DNA from 2 places in the Planktothricoides raciborskii GIHE-MW2 genome. Region 1 is predicted to be linked to the other one. Evidence: riboswitches for the same ligand, from Rfam matches in the RefSeq annotation. Region 1 holds a riboswitch; the other holds the start of a gene.
The links. A riboswitch is a leader RNA that binds a small molecule or an ion and turns the genes downstream of it on or off. The one in region 1 is predicted to bind cobalamin.
Positions count from the first base shown of each region.

Region 2: another riboswitch for cobalamin. It lies ahead of cobG (precorrin-3B synthase); the one in region 1 lies ahead of ABWT76_RS21015 (energy-coupling factor ABC transporter permease).

Region 1 covers NZ_CP159837.1:4,890,715-4,900,088, forward strand. The annotation lists gene ABWT76_RS20995 (hypothetical protein) at 1-172, shown strand, start outside; gene glgP (alpha-glucan family phosphorylase) at 441-3,044, opposite strand; gene ABWT76_RS21005 (GFA family protein) at 3,630-4,040, opposite strand; gene ABWT76_RS21010 (hypothetical protein) at 4,573-5,511, opposite strand; cobalamin riboswitch at 6,122-6,267, shown strand; gene ABWT76_RS21015 (energy-coupling factor ABC transporter permease) at 6,390-7,145, shown strand; gene ABWT76_RS21020 (energy-coupling factor ABC transporter substrate-binding protein) at 7,241-7,570, shown strand; gene cbiQ (cobalt ECF transporter T component CbiQ) at 7,721-8,524, shown strand; gene ABWT76_RS21030 (energy-coupling factor ABC transporter ATP-binding protein) at 8,508-9,332, shown strand.
Region 2 covers NZ_CP159837.1:5,595,210-5,604,583, forward strand. The annotation lists gene ABWT76_RS23945 (Uma2 family endonuclease) at 1-706, opposite strand, end outside; gene cobI (precorrin-2 C(20)-methyltransferase) at 795-1,508, opposite strand; gene ABWT76_RS23955 (precorrin-8X methylmutase) at 1,505-2,134, opposite strand; gene cobG (precorrin-3B synthase) at 2,298-3,785, opposite strand; cobalamin riboswitch at 3,842-4,059, opposite strand; gene cbiE (precorrin-6y C5,15-methyltransferase (decarboxylating) subunit CbiE) at 4,099-5,334, shown strand; gene ABWT76_RS23970 (cobalt-precorrin-6A reductase) at 5,368-6,201, opposite strand; gene ABWT76_RS23975 (ABC transporter ATP-binding protein) at 6,362-7,915, opposite strand; gene ABWT76_RS23980 (nitrate ABC transporter ATP-binding protein) at 8,050-9,374, opposite strand, start outside.

The DNA of each region.
Region 1 (9,374 bases):
GGCTCACGTGAGTAAAACCCGACAACTCACAAAGGCTGACCGCTATGGATTAATGGCAGCGATTATGACCGAAGCGATTAATGACGAAGAGCGACAAGCAATTGACCGCTTACTCCGTTCTGTGGTTCGCAGACGGATTAAGATTGGCAATGAAATTTCAGCGATTATTTAAATGATTATTTAAATGATTTTTTCATGATTTTTTATATTTAGACTTGATAACTATCAGAATTATTATATAGCATCGATATAATCCTCTCACGGCATCTAGTTTTTTGATCGTGTTTGACCATAAACAAAAAAAACATCGGCGCCGCATCAATGAAAAAAAATGAAAAAACAATAAAAAAACAATAAAAAAACAATGAAAAAACCCGATTTCCTAAGAAACCGGGTTTTTTCCTCAGACCGATAACCTCAAAGGGAAAAACTCTAAAATATTAGCTATTCGCCCAGAGAATATAACCCGGTTGGTAGGAGTTGCTCAAATATTGATGTTTGGGTAATACCCGCAATGATAACCCTTGTAACCCGGAGGCGGTGTAATTAATGGTGGCCGTGTAAACGCTGTGGTGGTGAGAGTCGAACCCTTGATGATCCATCACCACGGTTTGACCGTTCACAATTTCGCCCTCTGCATCTACGGCGCCTTTATAGAGTTGAATTTCTACATCCGATGGGGATAACCCAGCTAGGTTGATTCGGGCTTTTACGCCTATATTTTGGTTAACCTGAATGTCGGCGGATTCAGAAATATCGATATCGACAATTTTGATGTCGTACCAATTGTTAAATAGCTTTTGTTTCCAGTGGGCAAGTTCTTTGGCGGCAGCATAGTGGTTCCCTGTCATGGTGTCATAGCGATCGCTCACGGTAAAGTAAGCTTTTTCCGCATATTCACCGACCATCCGCGAGGTGTTAAAGGTGGGGCAATTCAGGCGAATGGCGTCTTTCATTTTGGCCACCCAGCGATGGGGAATCCCTTCGGGATCGCGATCGTAGAACAGGGGCACCACTTCTTGTTCGATTAAATCGTAGAGGGCATTGGCTTCGATTTGATCTTGATAATTTTGATCTTCATACATTTCACCACTGCCAATCGGCCACCCGGTGCGTACATAGTCCGCTTCATCCCACCAACCATCGAGAATACTTAGGTTGAGAATGCCATTCATGGCCGCTTTCATGCCGCTGGTGCCGGAGGCTTCGCGAGGGCGCCGAGGGTTATTCAGCCAAACGTCACAACCGGCAACCATTAGCCGAGAAACGTAGATATCGTAGTTGGGAATAAAGACTACACGATCGCCTAATCCCTGTTCCCGAACGGTGTGGATGATGTCGCGAATCATCTGTTTGCCCGGAATATCTTTGGGGTGGGCTTTTCCGGCAATCACGAACTGAACCATGCGTTTTTTATGGCTCCCCAGTCCCCCTTGAAGACGCTCGTGATGCAGGTCAAATAAAATCCGTTTGATGCGGTCTAGGTCGCGGAGGAATAAGTTACCCCGTTTGTAGGTGGCAAAACGACGAGCAAAGCCAATGGTCAATACGGTGGGATCGAGGACATTTTTGGCGTGTTCAATTTCCACCAGGGAAGCACCGCGATCGCGCAAATATTTTTGCAAGCGTTCTCGGACAAACACGACTAATTCCGTCCGGCAGCGTTCGTGAGTCCGCCACAATTCTTCATCAGGAATGGAGTAGACTTTATCCCAAATCGGACGATCTGCTGGGGTGGATGGCCACTTGGGTCCGAGGTAGCGATCGAACAATTCTTGATTGTACTTGCTGACACAACTGCGAGCATGAACCCCATTGGTAATTGAAGTAATCGGCACTTCATTCACCGGCACTTCGGGCCATTGATCCTTAAATAGATCCCGTGACACTTCCCCATGCAGCTTACTGACCCCGTTGTAGAAACTGGCAGTTTTAATCGCTAGGGTTGCCATACTAAATGGGGCATCTAAATCCCCACTTTTTTCCCGTCCCAAGGCGAGAAATTGTTCGCGGGAAATGCCAAAAATTTCTTGATAGTGACCCAAATAATACATCACCTTTTCGGCGGGGAACAGGTCAAACCCTGCGGGAACAGGGGTATGGGTGGTGAATAAATTGCTGGCGGTGACCGCTTCTTTGGCTTCCAGATAACTCAGTCCTTCTTCCTGAATTAATTCTCGAATCCGTTCCAAGGATAAAAAGGCGGAGTGACCTTCATTCATGTGATAAGCTTTGGGCTTCAGTCCCAAGGCTTTCAGCATTTTTGCCCCACCAATCCCCAGCATAATTTCTTGGTGAATCCGCATATCCTGATCTCCTCCGTAGAGTTGATCGGTGATGTCGTGGTCGTAAGGATTGTTGGGCTCGATATTGGTGTCGAGCATATACAATGCCACTGTGCCCACTTGCACTCGCCAAACTCTGGCGTAAACTTGGCGACCGGGATAGTCTACGGCAATTCTCAGTTCTTCGCCGTTCGCATCCCGTTCTAAATGCAGGGGCATATTGTAAAAGTCGTTGATGGGGTAATGCTCTTGTTGCCACCCATCCGGGTTGAGATACTGGCTAAAGTAGCCTTCTTGGTAAAGCAAACCAACCCCAACTAAGGGTAAACCCAAGTCACTGGCGGATTTGAGGTGATCTCCAGCGAGAACCCCTAAGCCCCCAGAGTAGATGGGTAAGCAATCACTCAGACCAAATTCGGCGGAGAAGTAAGCGTAACATTCTTGTTGTTTTTCTTTGGGGCGATGTTTGCGAAACCAGGTGCGTTCTTTGAGATAATCTTCTAGTTGACTGGCGGCTCGGTGCATTTGGGCGAGAAAGCCTTCATCTTCGGAGACTTCGATCAGTCGGGATTGGGCGATCGTGCCTAGCATTAAGACCGGATTGTGACGGCTGGATTCCCACAGGTCAGGATCGAGACGACGAAATAAGTCTTTGGCTTCGGTGTTCCAGTCAAAATAAAGATTATAGGCTAATGTCCTTAGTGGTTCGAGGGTTGAGGGGAGAGCGGGAGATACATTAAATGTGCGAATTGGCTGCATAAGAAGCAACTCCAGAATTTGATAAACAAAGTGAAAAACGCCTAGGAGAAAGTTTCACTCAAGGGTAGGTATTGGCGGTGACAAAGCATCGATCCGTTTTTGAATTCCGTCGGTGATTTGTGTGATTTGTCAAGAAAAGCAGATGATTTGAGTGATGCTTGATCCCGAAAACTGAGAAAACATTGACTTTTCTCGGTTCATATTTACAAATGTTATTACGGCAAATATGAATTTTACAGCCAATTTTTCACGAATTCGTGTATAATGATGGCTTTGGTTATTTTTGGGACATAGTTTAGGGAAGATTCAGTAATTAGATGTCTAAGATTAGAGTAAATGCTTTCTCTGCAAGTTTCTGTGAATCTTAGATTTTCTTAATAGTTGCCATTGTGATATTGCCTGATATTCCCGATCGCCGATCGCCCTTGCTGGGTCGCAAATCATCGGCGATCGCCTCCCCCCATAGTCATTAGACTTCTGGCTTTCCCAGAATAAAAAGCCCCCCTTTTTAAGGGGGGTTGGGGGGAGCGAGGGCAGTATTTTGCCAGAAGTATATCGAGCGGTCTGGGAAAAAATCGGCGATATTTAATCGGCAATCTTGTGGATATTTTTTTCCCAATTTTTGCCATCAAAAGGAATAATCTGAAATTGCTCCAGTATGTCCTCATCTAAGCAGTGGAGATTGATTGAAAATCCGTTTCTGTGCGATCGCGGACGATAAAAGGAGTGAATGCCGCAATTTTTACAAAATAGGTGTTTCGCTACTCCTGTATTAAATTGGTAAGTTGTTAGGGCATCTTCTCCTTTTAATAGGGTAAAGTTTTTGGCGGTGACAATTAAATGTAAAAACCCTTTTTTGTTACAAATTGAGCAGTTACATGAAATTGCTTCATATTTTTCTTTTCTCGGTTTCTTTTCCAGCCGGACGCGAAAACGCACCGCCCCACAGTGACAGCCACCTTCGTATATGACAGGTTTTGCAAGATTTTCAGTCATTGTTTTTTTGTACTTTATAGTTATTTTAATTGTGTGTGATACAAAGCATCAGGGGCGCAAGCATTGCGCCCCTACAGCAGATCAGGAATTACGCAACCAATATATAAGTTTACGGGCAGAAATAAATGCACCACATACCCCATTAGAGGCAAGAGGCAAGAGGCAAGAGGCAAGAGGATGCATAGGAAAGAGGAAAGAGGATGCATAGGAAAGAGGAAAGAGGATGCATAGGAAAGAGGAAAGAGGATGCATAGGAAAGAGGATGCATAGGAAAATTCTCTATTCTCTATTCTCTATTCTCTATTCTCTATTCTCTATTCTCTATTCTCTATTCTCTATTCTCTATTCTCTATTCTCTATTCTCTATTCTCTATTCTCTATTCTCTCTCCTTCCTACAGGCGGGAATCTAAAGCCTATCGGCGGGGAACGAAAAGTGCAATTAATTATGTTTTATGTTCACCTACTTATATGAGGTATTGGTGCGTTACGCTTCGCTAACACACCCTACCGATAGCATTCGTAATTCCTATATTATACAACTGGAGATGGATAATATGGATAGTAACTGGTATTGGCAGAAATGTCTAACTGATAGTCGGACTGATCGAGTTCGGTAAAGATTCTCACATAATAATTACCGCTGCTCAAGGTGCCACTAAATGATGTTCTTGCCCCGGTATAATCATTGGGTGCTCCACTTAATCCACTTGCCCCAGTGATGAATAATTCATCGGTGGCAAGTTGGCCATCGTTATTGCGATCGATGTACATTTCCATGCCCAAAGAACTGCCGCTTAGAGTTAAGTTAAATTGGCTGTAATTTTTGACCACAAATCGGTAGTAATCATTGGGGTCACTATTGCCCACCGATTCATTTAAACTCATATTAAAATTATTGACCGCCATGTCAATGGAAGCGTTCAAGACATCCCCAGTGTCAGTTCCTACCGGATCAAAAGATGGTAATTCCGTATTAGGGGCGATCGGTAAAGACCCCGGAGGTGAGGTATTAGCGGGATACATTGGGGTAATCATCGGTGGGAGGATATAATCATCAACACCTAGTGTTTCTAATTCGGGAGTTATTGCCAGAGAATTATCAACACCTAATCTGCCTTCATTTAAGCCGAAATCCTGGAAATGTTGAAACAGTTGTTCTGAGGTAAAATTGGCTAAATCAGCATTATTCGCTTTGTAGAAACTTAGATCCAAAACATCAGAAAATTTCCGCCCTTCTTTTACGCCAAATTCTTGAAGATGATCGAAAAGTTGTCGGTTGGTGGTTAAGCCAGCCGCCGCTAAATCCGGGTTATTGGCTCGATAAATATCCAGATTCACAATTCGGGAGAATTGCCGATTTTCATTCAGCCCGAAGTTTAGAAAATGTTGCAACGCTTGCTCATCGTTAAATTGCTGCAAGTCTGAGTTAACGGAACGGTAGTAATTAGCATCAAATAGGTTAACTGTCATAGTTTTATTCCTATTGTAATATTTGTTAATTATTTGCCACTAAATATCGAAAATTTGATAGAGTTTATTTTTTATACAAATTACCTCAAAATTTACCGGTTTTTTAAAAGCAAAAATATTAAATAGCAGGTAAATTTTAGTAATTTATTAATTCACTAAATATTGCGATTAAACAATATTTATTAATCTAAAAATTATTTAATTTTGGCATTTTTCCCGGGAAACCTACAGGTTGTACTGTGGCATTTTTCTGATGTAAATTGGAATTTGCATATCTTTGGGCAAGATAGACGAGTAAAGCGAGTAATTGTTCGCTTTTTTTCTATAACCAAAACCGGAGAGGGTCATCCCTGTAAACGCCCTTAGATTGTGCGATTCTGGTGGCGATCGCTCTTATAGCCCTGGTCAGAGTTATGAAGTACAAAAAAACCTGTCGTTCCCGCGCCGGGACAAATCCAGAAAACCGCTGTACTTCATTCGGATCCCGAATCGATCTTATTTTACCTAGGGCGATAATTTTTTTGAACGTTTTGCTGAACCTTTTGCTGAACATTTTATTAACATTTTGTGAATATTTTGTGAATATTTTGTGAATATTTTGTGAACAGTGATATAGTTAACCCACATCGGTTCTAGTGGGAAGTCAGCCACTAGAGGTAACGGGGAAAGTCTGGTGCAAATCCAGCGCTGTCCCGCAACTGTGATGAGGTGCTATGTCTCTAAGTCAGGATGCCCGCCGAATGGACGTAGCAGCAATGTTGTTTATTCATCTGCGAGGTACAGATGCAGCAATTTGAGCGGATCGTTGACTTTACGATCCAGAATTATTTTTTCTTGGCTGTACCTCCTTTTAGTTTTTCTACACAGGAGGATCGGCGATGCGAAAACATGAACGAATCTTGACCCTGGGGGCAATGGCTGGGTTGAGTGCTTTTTTGGTGTTCGGTTCTACACCCCCAGCCCAAGCTATGCATATTATGGAAGGGTTTTTGCCGGTAAAATGGGCAATTTTTTGGTGGGTTGTGGCTTTACCGTTTTTTGTTTTAGGGGTGCGATCGCTGACTCGCATTACGCAAGAAAACCCGGAGTTAAAACTGTTAATCGCTTTATCTGGGGCGTTTAGTTTTGTGCTTTCTGCCTTAAAAATTCCCTCGGTGACGGGGAGTTGTTCCCACCCTACGGGGACGGGTTTGGGGGCGGTGTTGTTTGGCCCGCAAGTGATGACGGTTTTGGGCAGTTTGGTGCTGATATTTCAGGCGGTTTTATTGGCACATGGGGGGATTACGACTTTGGGGGCAAATGCTTTTTCAATGGCGATCGCTGGCCCTTGGGTGGCTTATGGGGTTTATCGTTTAATTCTCTCCACCGGCAGAATTAAGGTGGCAATTTTTCTGGCGGCAATGTTGGGCAATTTTGTCACTTATTTAATCACATCGATTCAATTAGCGTTAGCTTTTCCTGCCGCTACGGGTGGAATTTGGCTGTCGTTTTTAAAGTTTGCGGGTATTTTTGCGGTGACTCAAGTTCCCCTGGCTATTAGCGAAGGGTTATTGACGGTTTTGGTTTGGAATTGGCTGCAAGCTTATGCGACGGAAGAATTGCAAACCCTTAAACTATTGCGATCGCACAGTTAATCCAGAAAAAGCCCATCTTTTTAAGGGGGGAGTGGGGGTATCAATCCCTCAGTAAACGAGCAAAAAATCATCAGCAAAAGGATAATTCAGTAAGTATGCAAACGTCACAAAAAGAAAATTGGTGGTTAGTTGCCGCCGTTATTTTATTAGCGATCGCCCCTCTAATTTTCGTCCGAGGAGAATATGGTGGGGCAGACGGGGAAGCGCAAGAGGCGATCGCTGAAATTCAGCCTAATTATCAACCTTGGTTTAATCCTATTTTAGAATTACCCAGCCAGGAAATAGAAAGTCTTTTGTTTGTTTCCCAAGGGGCGATCGCTGCGGGTACTCTGGGCTATATTATTGGCCTTTATAAAGGTCGCACAGAGAAAGCGAATCAAAAAGCGAATCAAAAAGCGAATCAAAAAGCGAATCAAAAAGATTGATTTTGGTTATTTGTTGTTATTTCTGATTATATCCTAATAACTAGACCTCTTGCAAAATAAATATTTCGACCCCCCAACCCCCCTTTTTAAGGGGGGCTTTTAGGAATTTTGCAATAGGTCTAATAATAACAAATAACCAACAACAAAACAATGCACCATCAAATTGATTCTCTGGTTTATCAAAATCGACTGCGATCGCTGCCCCCAGAACATAAACTCATATTTGCGATCGCTTTATTTTGCCTCAGTTATGTGGCACCAATTGGGGTACAAATTTTGGTGACGGTCTGGCTGGGGATTTGGATTGTGGGTTATGCCCGAATTCCGATAAAAATATATGGAGAACTATTATTAATTCCGCTAAGTTTTTGGCTGGTCAGCGTTCCCGCTTTAGTGATTAGTGGAGTTGGCTTAGAAGATATTTCTCTGGTACAGGCAGATATTTGGCAAGGAATTAAAATCGGTTCATTTTATCTATACTTTAGTCAACAAGGAATTGACCAAGCTAGGGAGTTATTCCCAAGAGCGATCGCCCTAACTTCTTGTTTATATTTTGTTTTATTAACTATTCCGTTTGCGGATATCTTGCGAATTTTAAAATCTTGCGCTTGTCCGACTATAATTATAGAATTACTGGCTTTAATGTATCGGTTTATTTTTGTCTTAACTGCCACTGCTAACGAAATTTTAACCGCCCAATCAGCGCGAATGGGTTATGGTAATTGGCGCCTGGGAATGCGGAGTTTAGCCTTAATTGCCAGTCAATTGTTACGGCGAACTCTGGAAAATTACCGGCAAATTTCTATGGGTTTGGAGTCGCGGGGTTTTCGGGGAGAATTGCGGTTTTGGCATGGGCGAAGGTATCAAGCAAATTGGCGATATATTATGGAAGCTTTGGCGGGTTATTTATTGTTATTAGTTGGGACAGGGTGGCATTATGCTCATGGAATTTGACCAAGTAGAATATACTTATCCCTGTACTCAACAGCCGACGATTAAAAATTTATCTTTGGGCATTCCTCAAGGGCGATGCTGTGCTTTAATTGGGCGGAATGGTTGCGGTAAAACTACCTTATTTCGGTTGGCAAATGGGTTGTATCGTCCCCAAAAAGGGACGATTCGCTGGCAAGGAAAGCCGTTAAAATACGATCGCAGTTCTTTAAACCAATTGCGGCAAGCAGTGGGTTTAGTTTTCCAAGACCCAGAACAACAATTAGTCGGGGCAACGGTGGCAGAAGATTTATCTTATGGGTTGTGTAATTTAGGATTGTCGGACAGTGAAGTGGGCGATCGGGTGATCCAAGGATTGCGGGATTTTGACTTAATGGATTTAGCGGATAGTCCGGTAAATTATCTGAGTTTAGGACAAAAAAAACGGGTTTCTATTGCTGATGTGATGGTATTAAAACCCCAACTATTATTATTAGATGAACCCACCGCTTATTTAGATCCACCCCAAACCCGGAATTTATTAGCCACCTTGGAAAAAATTAGCGCCACTGGTACAACCATTCTCATTGCTACCCACGATTTAGATTTTGTTTATGCTTGGGCTGATTGGTTATTTGTGATGGATCGCGGGCAATTAATCTTAGAAGGAACTCCAGAAACGGTCTTTAGTCAGCGGGAAATCATTGAAGGTTTAGAATTTAGTTTACCCCGCGCTGTTGAGTTTCTGGAAATGGTGACAGAGTTATTGGATGGGGATGAGAATAACCTGGAAATAATTGCTCAAAAAATCCAGCAACGTTTTCGGGCTTAGGGATTTTTTGCTCTTTGTGTTCTTTGTGTCTTTGTGGTGAAT
Region 2 (9,374 bases), 700 kb from region 1:
CGATTAATTGCTGGAGAAATTCTTGATGCGCCGCCGAATTGATACCTGTTTGTAACGTCGTCAAAACTTGCAGCATATTTCCTGACAAAATGGCAGTAACATCTAACCACAATCCGGGAAACATCTTACTAGAGCAAATTATCCCTTGTTGATTTGGTGGCAACGTCACATAATCCCCTTGTTCTAAACCAAACCAATCAATTTTTTGCTCAAATACTTGCCAAACTATATATTCTTGAATACCACTGCGCCGATAGGCTCGTTTTTTATCCGCTAAATCGATCGCGGCACTACTGGCGGCAATTTCTACCACCAACTCTGGAGATCCCTCTAGATATCCATCGGCAGTTAAACTTGATTTGCCGCCACTTTCTTGGCTAATTCTTAATACCCCATCTGGTTGTGGTTCATTGTCGATATCTAACCGAATCGTTGGCTCAATGCCCATCTCCACTTGAGGTGTAGCCGCTTGATAGGCTCCCAGCCAAGTGATAATTCGTCCGTGGGGTTCGGCATGGGATTTAAAACGTAATGGGGATGCCATGTAAACGACTCCTTCGATTAATTCGGCTTTTTTGACTCCCGGCATCGCCTGATAACGACGCTCAAATTCAGGACGAATTAAGCGATCGCCATTTTCTAAAGGTGGCAAATTTTTGCCGAAGGTAGACTGAGAATTTAAGGATTTCAGCGGTGAATAAGTCATACTGGCAGACTCTCCCAACTATGAGCTATTATACGAGCCATTATATGAGCTATTATATGAGCCATTATATGAGCCATTATATGTGGTTTTATTGGGGTTTGGTTTGGCTAGGAATCAGAATTAAAGCCCAGTAGGTAGCCGCTGCTGGATCGACTTCCCGAATGGGAATAATTTTTTGATTGGGCAAGGTAGCTCGTTCAATATAAAGGGCGCGATCCAACAAGCCTAACTCATCGAGAATTTGCCGAACTTTGGCAAAATGTCTGCCTAATTTAATAATGGCAGCAGCATCGACCACGGATAGGCGATCACGCAAAATTTCCGCCTCTAATGTGGCAGGCATAATGGCAAATACATCATTGCGATAAGTAATAGGAACGCCCAGCATCGCCGCACTAGCCATTACCGAAGAAATTCCCGGTACAACTTCCACGGAAAACCCCCCCGATAAGCGATTAAAAATATACATAAACGTGCCATATAACATGGGATCGCCTAGACATAAGACGGCCACATCTCGCCCGGCACTGAGATGTTCGGCAATATTTGCCGCAGCCATATCATAATGGGGCTGAGAACTGCGTTTCACACTAAAGGGCAATGGCATAGGAATTTCTATTTGGTCAGGGCGAATAAATTCAGCCACGATCCCCCGGGCGAAAACTTTGCCATTCTCTAAAGTCGGATAAGCAATCACCGGAACCGTTGTCAAAATCCGGTGGGCTTTAAGGGTGAGCAATTCTGGATCCCCTGGGCCAATTCCCAATCCGTAAAGTTTGCCTAATTTGCCTAATTCAGTCATAATTCATTCTCTTTTGCTAACGCATTGACTGCCGCTGCCGCGATCGCACTTCCACCTCTGCGTCCGTGCAGAGTAATAAATGGCACACCGCGACTATTAGCGGCTAATTCGACTTTGGATTCTGCCGCGCCTACAAATCCCACGGGAAAACCTAAAATCAATGCCGGTTTTGCGACTCCTTCATCTAGCAATTCTAATAATCTAAATAGCGCCGTTGGTGCATTGCCAATCGCCACCACAGATCCGGCTAAATAAGGTTGCCAAAATTCTAAAGCTGCCGCTGACCGGGTATTATTAATTTTCTTGGCGATCGCCGGAACTTCTGGATGATTCAAAGTGCAAATAATCGGATTATTTTTCGGCAAACGAGCCTTAGTAATCCCATTAGCTACCATCTGAGAATCACAAAGAATCGACGCCCCCTGAGATAGGGCATTTCGTCCCACTTGTACCGCATCTGGTGACGCGGCTAAATCTTCTACAATATCGGTCATGCCACAGGAGTGAATTAGCCGAACCGCTACATGAGCTAAATCTTCAGATAACTTTTCTAATTTAGCTTCAGCGCGAATTATCGCAAAAGATTTACGATAAATTTCTTCGCCATTTTTAATGTAATCAATCATATTAACTGCATTTTTTATTATACTAAATTATTGATATTTTTGTGATGTTTTGGTGCCTTACGGCGATCGCCTAACGCACCCTACAACTACTACAAATAAACCAGCCAAATTTTTGTGAGGTTTTTTTCGGTGCGTTACGGCGATCGCCTAACGCACCCTACAACTACACGAGCCAATTTTTCTGTGATTTTTTTAAGTTTAATTGATTTTGGCGCAAAAAATCTTCTAGCCTGGGAAGAATTTCCGCAAAATTGCCCTGGAAAATTTGAGTCTTGAACGAGTCTTTCTCATCCCCCACATAGACTTCATAGCCTTCAAGTATTTCGCCATTTTGCTCAATGGTCGTGCCTAAAAGGGTAATTTCGGCTGGACTCGGTTGAGCACAGGATTTAGGACAACCTGTAACATGAATATTCACCCCCCCTTGATCCCCCCCTTCAAAGGGGGGGCTGATGGAGAAGCGAGCGCGCAAATAATCTGCCAAGATTAAAGCATGAACTTGGGTTTGAGTTGCCGCTGCTGCACAACCAGGTTTTCCCGCACAAGCAACAATCCCATCATCCCATCCCCGGTCTGGGGACAATCCTAATGATGTCAATTTGGGCAACAATTCTGACACTTTTTCATTCGGGATATTCGGAATTAAAATAGTCTGCCAAGGCGTTAATCGCAACTGACCGCTGCCAAAAGTTTCTGAAATTTCTACTAATGCCCACAGTTGCTCCGCCGTTAGTTTTCCTAATCTTAAACCTAAGCCAATATAGGATAATCCGGCCTGCTTTTGGTGGTGAATCCCCAGATGATTATAGGGCTGACTTGGTAATACTGATTCAGTAACAATTTGAGGTAAGGGATGCCCCCCTAAATGAGAAACTAAATGCCCCTGAACTTTTTCAACATATTTGGCAATGCCCCAATCTTTTAACAAGTGTTTCATCCGACTTTTTTTGCCTTTTTTAGCTGTCGTTTCTGGATTTTTCTGTACATAATCCAGATAAACTTGGACTAGGGCAGCGACTAAGGATATACAATTTTCTGGTTTAATCACTACATTGGTATCATCCAATTGCCGATCGCCTCCCAGGGACAATCGATAGTAAACCCCTGGGGTTAAATCCGGTTGATTTTCCGGTTGATTTTCTAAGGCAATTGCTGATAGCTGAATTTCGTTATAGCGGTGTTCCCAGGGGCGGGGCGATCGCATCCCAATGCCTACGGAACCTCCGCTATCAATGCCAATACTAAATTTAGGACTCAGGGCGGTAATTGCCGGATGATTCTGAATAAAATGATCTAATTCTTGGACTAAAGGCCGAGGATCGATTAATTCTTGAGGGTCAATACCAGCGGTAGGACTACACATAATATTCCGCAGATGATCGATCTGCGGATTCTGGGCAGCTAATCCTAACTTTTGTAAAGTTTGAAAATCTTCTAAGGTGGGCGATGTTTGCACGGCACGAATTTGCAGATTTGCCCGATTAGTCACTTGTATTGTAGTATGCCACCGGGCGAGCAAATTAGCGATCGCGTGAACCTGTTCCGCATTCAGCCAACCCCCAGGGGTGCGGATGCGAATTAAAAAGCCATCTTGGGCAGGAGTGCCGTAAAATAACCCTGGACAAACATTCGGTTTAACTAACCAATTCACAGTTGTTTTTTTCTCCATGCGACGCAGAGAAGTAGTCAGAAACTAAGTTTCTAGCAGAGAGTGAAAAAACTTGTCGTTGGCGTTCTGACTTCACTTGCGGAAAAAATAGAATGCCTGCCTAAGTAGCATTCCAAGAAACCCGGTTTCTTCAAGAAACCGGGTTTCTAATAACCGGCTTTTCTCTTGATTACAGTTGCGGCACAGTACCGGAATCCCACCGGACTTTCCCAACGACAAGTGAAAGCACTATAGCACAAGTTAAATTTTTTTTAGAGACATTTAGAGACATTTAGAGACAAAGGATGAGAATCTCATGGAGAAATGGCTATCGATTGTCGGCATTGGTGAAGATGGCTTAGAGGGATTAAACCAGGTGGGGCGAAGTCTTCTTTCCCAGGCATCGGTAATTGTTGGCGGTGAACGTCATTTAGCCATGTTGCCCCCAGAGGATTGTCGAGAAAAGTTGGTCTGGAGAACGCCGATCCAAGACTCCGTGAATGAGATTATTCGCCGTCGCGGTCAAAGGGTCTGTGTTTTAGCTAGTGGCGATCCTATGTGGTATGGCATTGGCGTCACCCTGACTCGGCACATTCCTATGACAGAAATCACGATTATTCCATCGGTTTCTACCTTAAGTCTGGCCTGTAGTCGCTTGGGGTGGTCCCTGACCGAGGTGGAAACCGTGAGTTTATGCGGTCGTCCTCCGGCTTTATTGAATGCCTGGGTTTATCCAGGGGCAAAACTTTTAGTCCTGAGTGAGAGCGGCCAAACTCCGGCTATTGTGGCGGAAATTCTTACTCAGCAGGGCTTTGGCGATAGTCTTATGGTGGTTTTAGAGCATCTAGGAGGGAAGCGCGAAAGGTTAATTGAAGGCACCGCTGCATCTTGGAATGCCAAAGATATTGCCAAAGATATTGCCGACTTGAATGCGATCGCGATTAACTGTAGAAGAAACCCGGTTTCTTCAAGAAACCGGGTTTCTCTAATTGGGCGCTTGCCCGGACTGCCGGACACAGCCTATCACCATGATGGACAGTTAACAAAAAGAGAAGTGCGGGCGATTACCCTGACAGCTTTAGCCCCTAACCCTGGACAACTGTTGTGGGACGTAGGTGCCGGTTGTGGTTCTATTGGCATTGAGTGGATGCGCTGCGATCGCCGTTGCCGGAGTATTGCGATCGAACATCACCCCAGCCGATTGCAATACATTGCCGATAATGCCAGCGCCTTGGGTACTCCCGATTTGCAAATTGTCGCAGGAATTGCACCCGCTGCCCTGAAAGATTTACCTCAACCAGATGCGATTTTTATTGGCGGTGGCATCACCGTCCCAGAATTGTTTGAAACCTGCTGGTCGGCACTGCGATCTGGCGGTCGTCTTGTCGCCAATGCGGTTACAGTAGAAAGCGAATTAATCTTATTTCAATGGCATAGTCAATTAGGGGGAGAACTAACCAGAATTGGCATTCAAAGAGCCGAACCTGTGGGCAAGTTTTTAGGCTGGAAAGCGATGGCTCCCATAACCCAGTGGACTGTACAAAAACCATAGTCAGAAACCGGGGGAGAAACCCGGTTTCTTCATTTAGCATCGGTTCTTCAACCACTCTAAAACCCTTTCTACATCCGCCACTTTTTCCCCTTCGGGAACCGATGGCCGTTGCACCATTACCACCGGAATTCCTAACTCTCGTGCGGCGACGATTTTGGCATAAGTGGCATCCCCGCCACTATTTTTACTGACGATCGCGCCGATTTGATATTCTTGCAAAAGCGATCGCTCTTGTGTCAAAGAAAAAGGCCCTCTTTCTAACAGTAACTTACCCGGTGGTACGGGAACATCTGCTGCCGGTGGATCGATCATTCGCATCAAAAACCAGATAGTTTTTAAATGGGCATAAGCGGAAAGTTCTTGCCGACCAATAGTGAGAAATATCCGTTCGGCTAACCCAGGTAAAGCCTCTGCTGCGGCTTGATTATTTGCCACCGAAATCCAATTGTCTCCCGGCTGTTTTTCCCAAGCGGGACGGACTAACATTAAGCGAGGAATGCCACATTCATCGGCTGCTTGAGCGGCATTAAAAGAAATTTGGGCAGCAAAAGGATGAGTAACATCAATTAAAATATCAATTCGTTCTTGCCGCAGATAATCGACTAACCCATTTACACCGCCAAATCCCCCGGTGCGAGTAGAAACCCGGTTTCTTGAAGAAACCGGGTTTCTTTGGTTGGTTGAAGAAACCGGGTTTATTTCAGCCCTAGTTTTTTCTGTGCGACCGGCAAAAGATGCGATCGCTTCTACACCGGGAATTTGCTCAATTTTAGTCGTTAATTCTGCGGCTTCTCCAGTACCCCCTAAAATCAACACTCTTTTCTGATTGGTCTTTTTCTGACTGGTCAAGGGAAAATTGCCCATCATTTATTCTTCTTCAGATTGTTCTTTAGATCCATTTCATTTTCTCAAAAAATCTGTCGAAATCGAATCATAAGCATCAAAAAGATATCCTCCAGTTTCTCAGGAGAAACCGGAGGACTCTGAACAGGAATTACATCACAACCCGCTGGATGCAGGGGATAAGTCAAGGTTGAACAACGGGCGTGACTTCCAACTCACCTGTAGGGGTGAGTACCACTTGGAAAGAAGCCAAAGGTGCTTGTGAATCTGAAGTGGCTGCGGGGTTGGCGGTATCGACCAAATCCGGGAAAGGCGTTTCTTGGAGATAGTCTGATGCGGCTTGATTGCTGGGCTGGTAGCTAAAGATATCCCCAGATGAGTTAACTTTGACCAAGTAAATCAAATCCTCGGTGAAAGTGGGGAATTGCTGCCAATTTTGGTCGATGAGATCGTACAGTTTCCAGTTCAATTCAGAAATTTGAGTCGGATCGGTAATTTCTGGGGTTACAGATGTCACCGATGGTGAGGAGATGCTGGGTGTGGCTGTGGTTTCTGGCTGATTAGTTGTTATTTCTGATGGCTGCGTCGCGGGGTCAGAAGCGATTGGCGGCAGCGATTCGCTTTGAGAGATCGCACTCGGTGCGGAAACCTGCGGTGCCGGGGTAATCTTGTCAGCATTGCCTCGTTGTAACTGGTTATTTTGTAACTGGGCATAAAGCACAGAACCCAACAAACAAATCGAAGCGGTGGCGGCTAAAGCAATCGAGCCATTGCGGAGAGAAAACGCTCTTAAAGCATTGGAAGCATTGGAAGCATTGGAAGCATTGGAAGCATTGGAAGCATTGGAAGCATATTCTGAACTGGGACTGACGGAATTTACCGCTATCGTGGGGGCGGGTTCTTCACTGTGAGCAAACCTGTGGAACAAGAAGTCCAAAGCACTGTTACGCAGTTCCTTGTAACGGGGATCGTCCATGACCTGAGTTCTGACGCGAGGACGGGGAAAAGGGATTTCCAGCACTTCGCCAATTTTAGCCGCAGGCCCGTTAGTCATCATTACCAATTTATCCGCGAGAAACAATGCCTCGTCAATGTCATGGGTAATCATCAAAACGGTACAGGGATGGTCTTGCCAAATTTGCAGCAGTTCTTCTTGTAATTCTTCTTTGGTGATGGCGTCGAGGGCGCCGAAGGGTTCGTCGAGAATTAGGACTTCGGGGCGAATGGCCAAAGCCCGAGCGATCGCCACCCGCTGTTTCATCCCCCCAGACATTTGTCCGGGACGCTTGTGTCGGGCTTCGGTGAGTCCGACCATTGCCAAGTGTTCTTCGGCGATCGCCACTCTTTCAGCGTGGGATTTTTTGGGATAGGCCGACTTGACTGCCAGGTAAACATTTTCAAACGCCGTTTTCCAAGGCAAAAGGCAATAGTTTTGAAACACCATCATGCGATCGAGGCCAGGTTTGGCGATGCGCTGGTTGCGTAGGCGCACCTCTCCCTCGCTGGGGTGGAGAAAACCCGCCACCATATTCAGTAGGGTGGATTTGCCACAGCCAGAATGTCCGATCAAGCAGATAAACTCGCCTTCAGACACGGTGAGATTGACATTTTCCAGGACAGGATAAGATCCTTTGGCGGTGTCATAAACCTTGGAAACGTTATCGATCGCCAGAAATGCTTCGCGACTTGCCAGAGGGTTAGTTGTCGGGTTAGTTGTCGGTAAGGTTTGGATTTGCATAATTGATGGCTATTGATGACTGATGAGGGATGGGGCATTTGGCGGCACAACTGTTGAGGCAGGAGGCAGGACTGTTAGGGCGCATCGGCCAAGGCTAAAGTGCTCCGCACTGCGAGAGCGAACGGACGACCGCCCTACAAAGCTTTAGTGGTTTCAGAAGTGGTTTCAGCATCGAGGAAAACTTCTTCGATGCGAATGTCGCGCTTGATGGTGAGGCGCTGGAGGTAGCCAATCGGATCGTCAGGGTTGAACACCATGCGATCGAAGAGTTGAAATGATTGGCGATTGGGTTCGGTATCTGGCCAACCTAATTGACGGGCGGCTTCGCCGTACAAGTCCACCCGGCGCAATCGTTCCAGAACAGAAATCCAGTTTTTCGGAAATGGAGTAATTCCCCAGCGAGCGAGTTGGGTGAGAATCCATAATCCCTCGACCCGCCCAGGACAGTTGCTATGATCCACATGAAATTGGTGGTATTGCCGTAGGATCTGGGGTTCTGCATCGGTTCCCAAGTGGTAGGGTTCGGCGAATCCGGGCGCTACCCAGGCGATATCGCAGCCGATATCGCCGCCGATATATTGGGGCTGAGACAGCATTGTGGCGATTTCCGAACGGTGCCGGAAATCGTCGCAGTATTCGCAAGCTTCCATTAAGGCTTTGAGAAGGGCGATATGAGTTTCGGGATATTTATTTGCCCATTCCTCGCGCACCCCCAAGACTTTTTCTGGATGACCGGGCCAAATATCCAGATCGGTGGCGATCGCAAATCCCAATTCTTGTTGGATAGCGCCGGTGTTCCAGGGCTCCCCAGCACAATAGCCGTCAAGATTCCCTTGCTTCAGATTGGCGGTCATTTCCTGCGGCGGCACCACCGTTAAATTCACATCTAAATCCGGGTCGATGCCCCCAGATGCCAGCCAGTAGCGCAGGATTAAGTTATGAATTGAGGCTTGGTTAGGAACACCCAGGGTACTGACCCGATCGGGATTTGCCGCGATCGCTGCTTTGAAATCTGCCAGAGTTCGCACCCCTTGCTGGTAAAACCGCTTGCTCAAAGTAATCGCATTGCCATTGCGGGAGAGAACCATTGCGGTGACGACAGGAACAGGCAGTCGATTGGAAGATTGCTTGCCCATGCCGATAGTCAAGGCGAGGGGCATCGCTGCCGCCATCATCGCCGCATCCAAGCTGCCAGAGGAAATCCCAGAAGCGATCGCCGGCCAGCTTTTTTCCCGAACCAGATTGACGTTTTCTAAGCCGTGTTTTTGGAAAAAGCCTTTTTCTTTGGCCACGATTAAAGGGGCGCAGTCAGTCACCGGCAAAAAGCCGATATCGAGGCTAACTTTTTCCAGGACTTGTGCCTGCTGGGAGAAACCCGGTTGCTTCAAGAAACCGGGTTTCTTGGTCTCGATCGCGATCGATTTGGATTGTTTTGCCTTGCGTTGTTTATCCCGCTTTT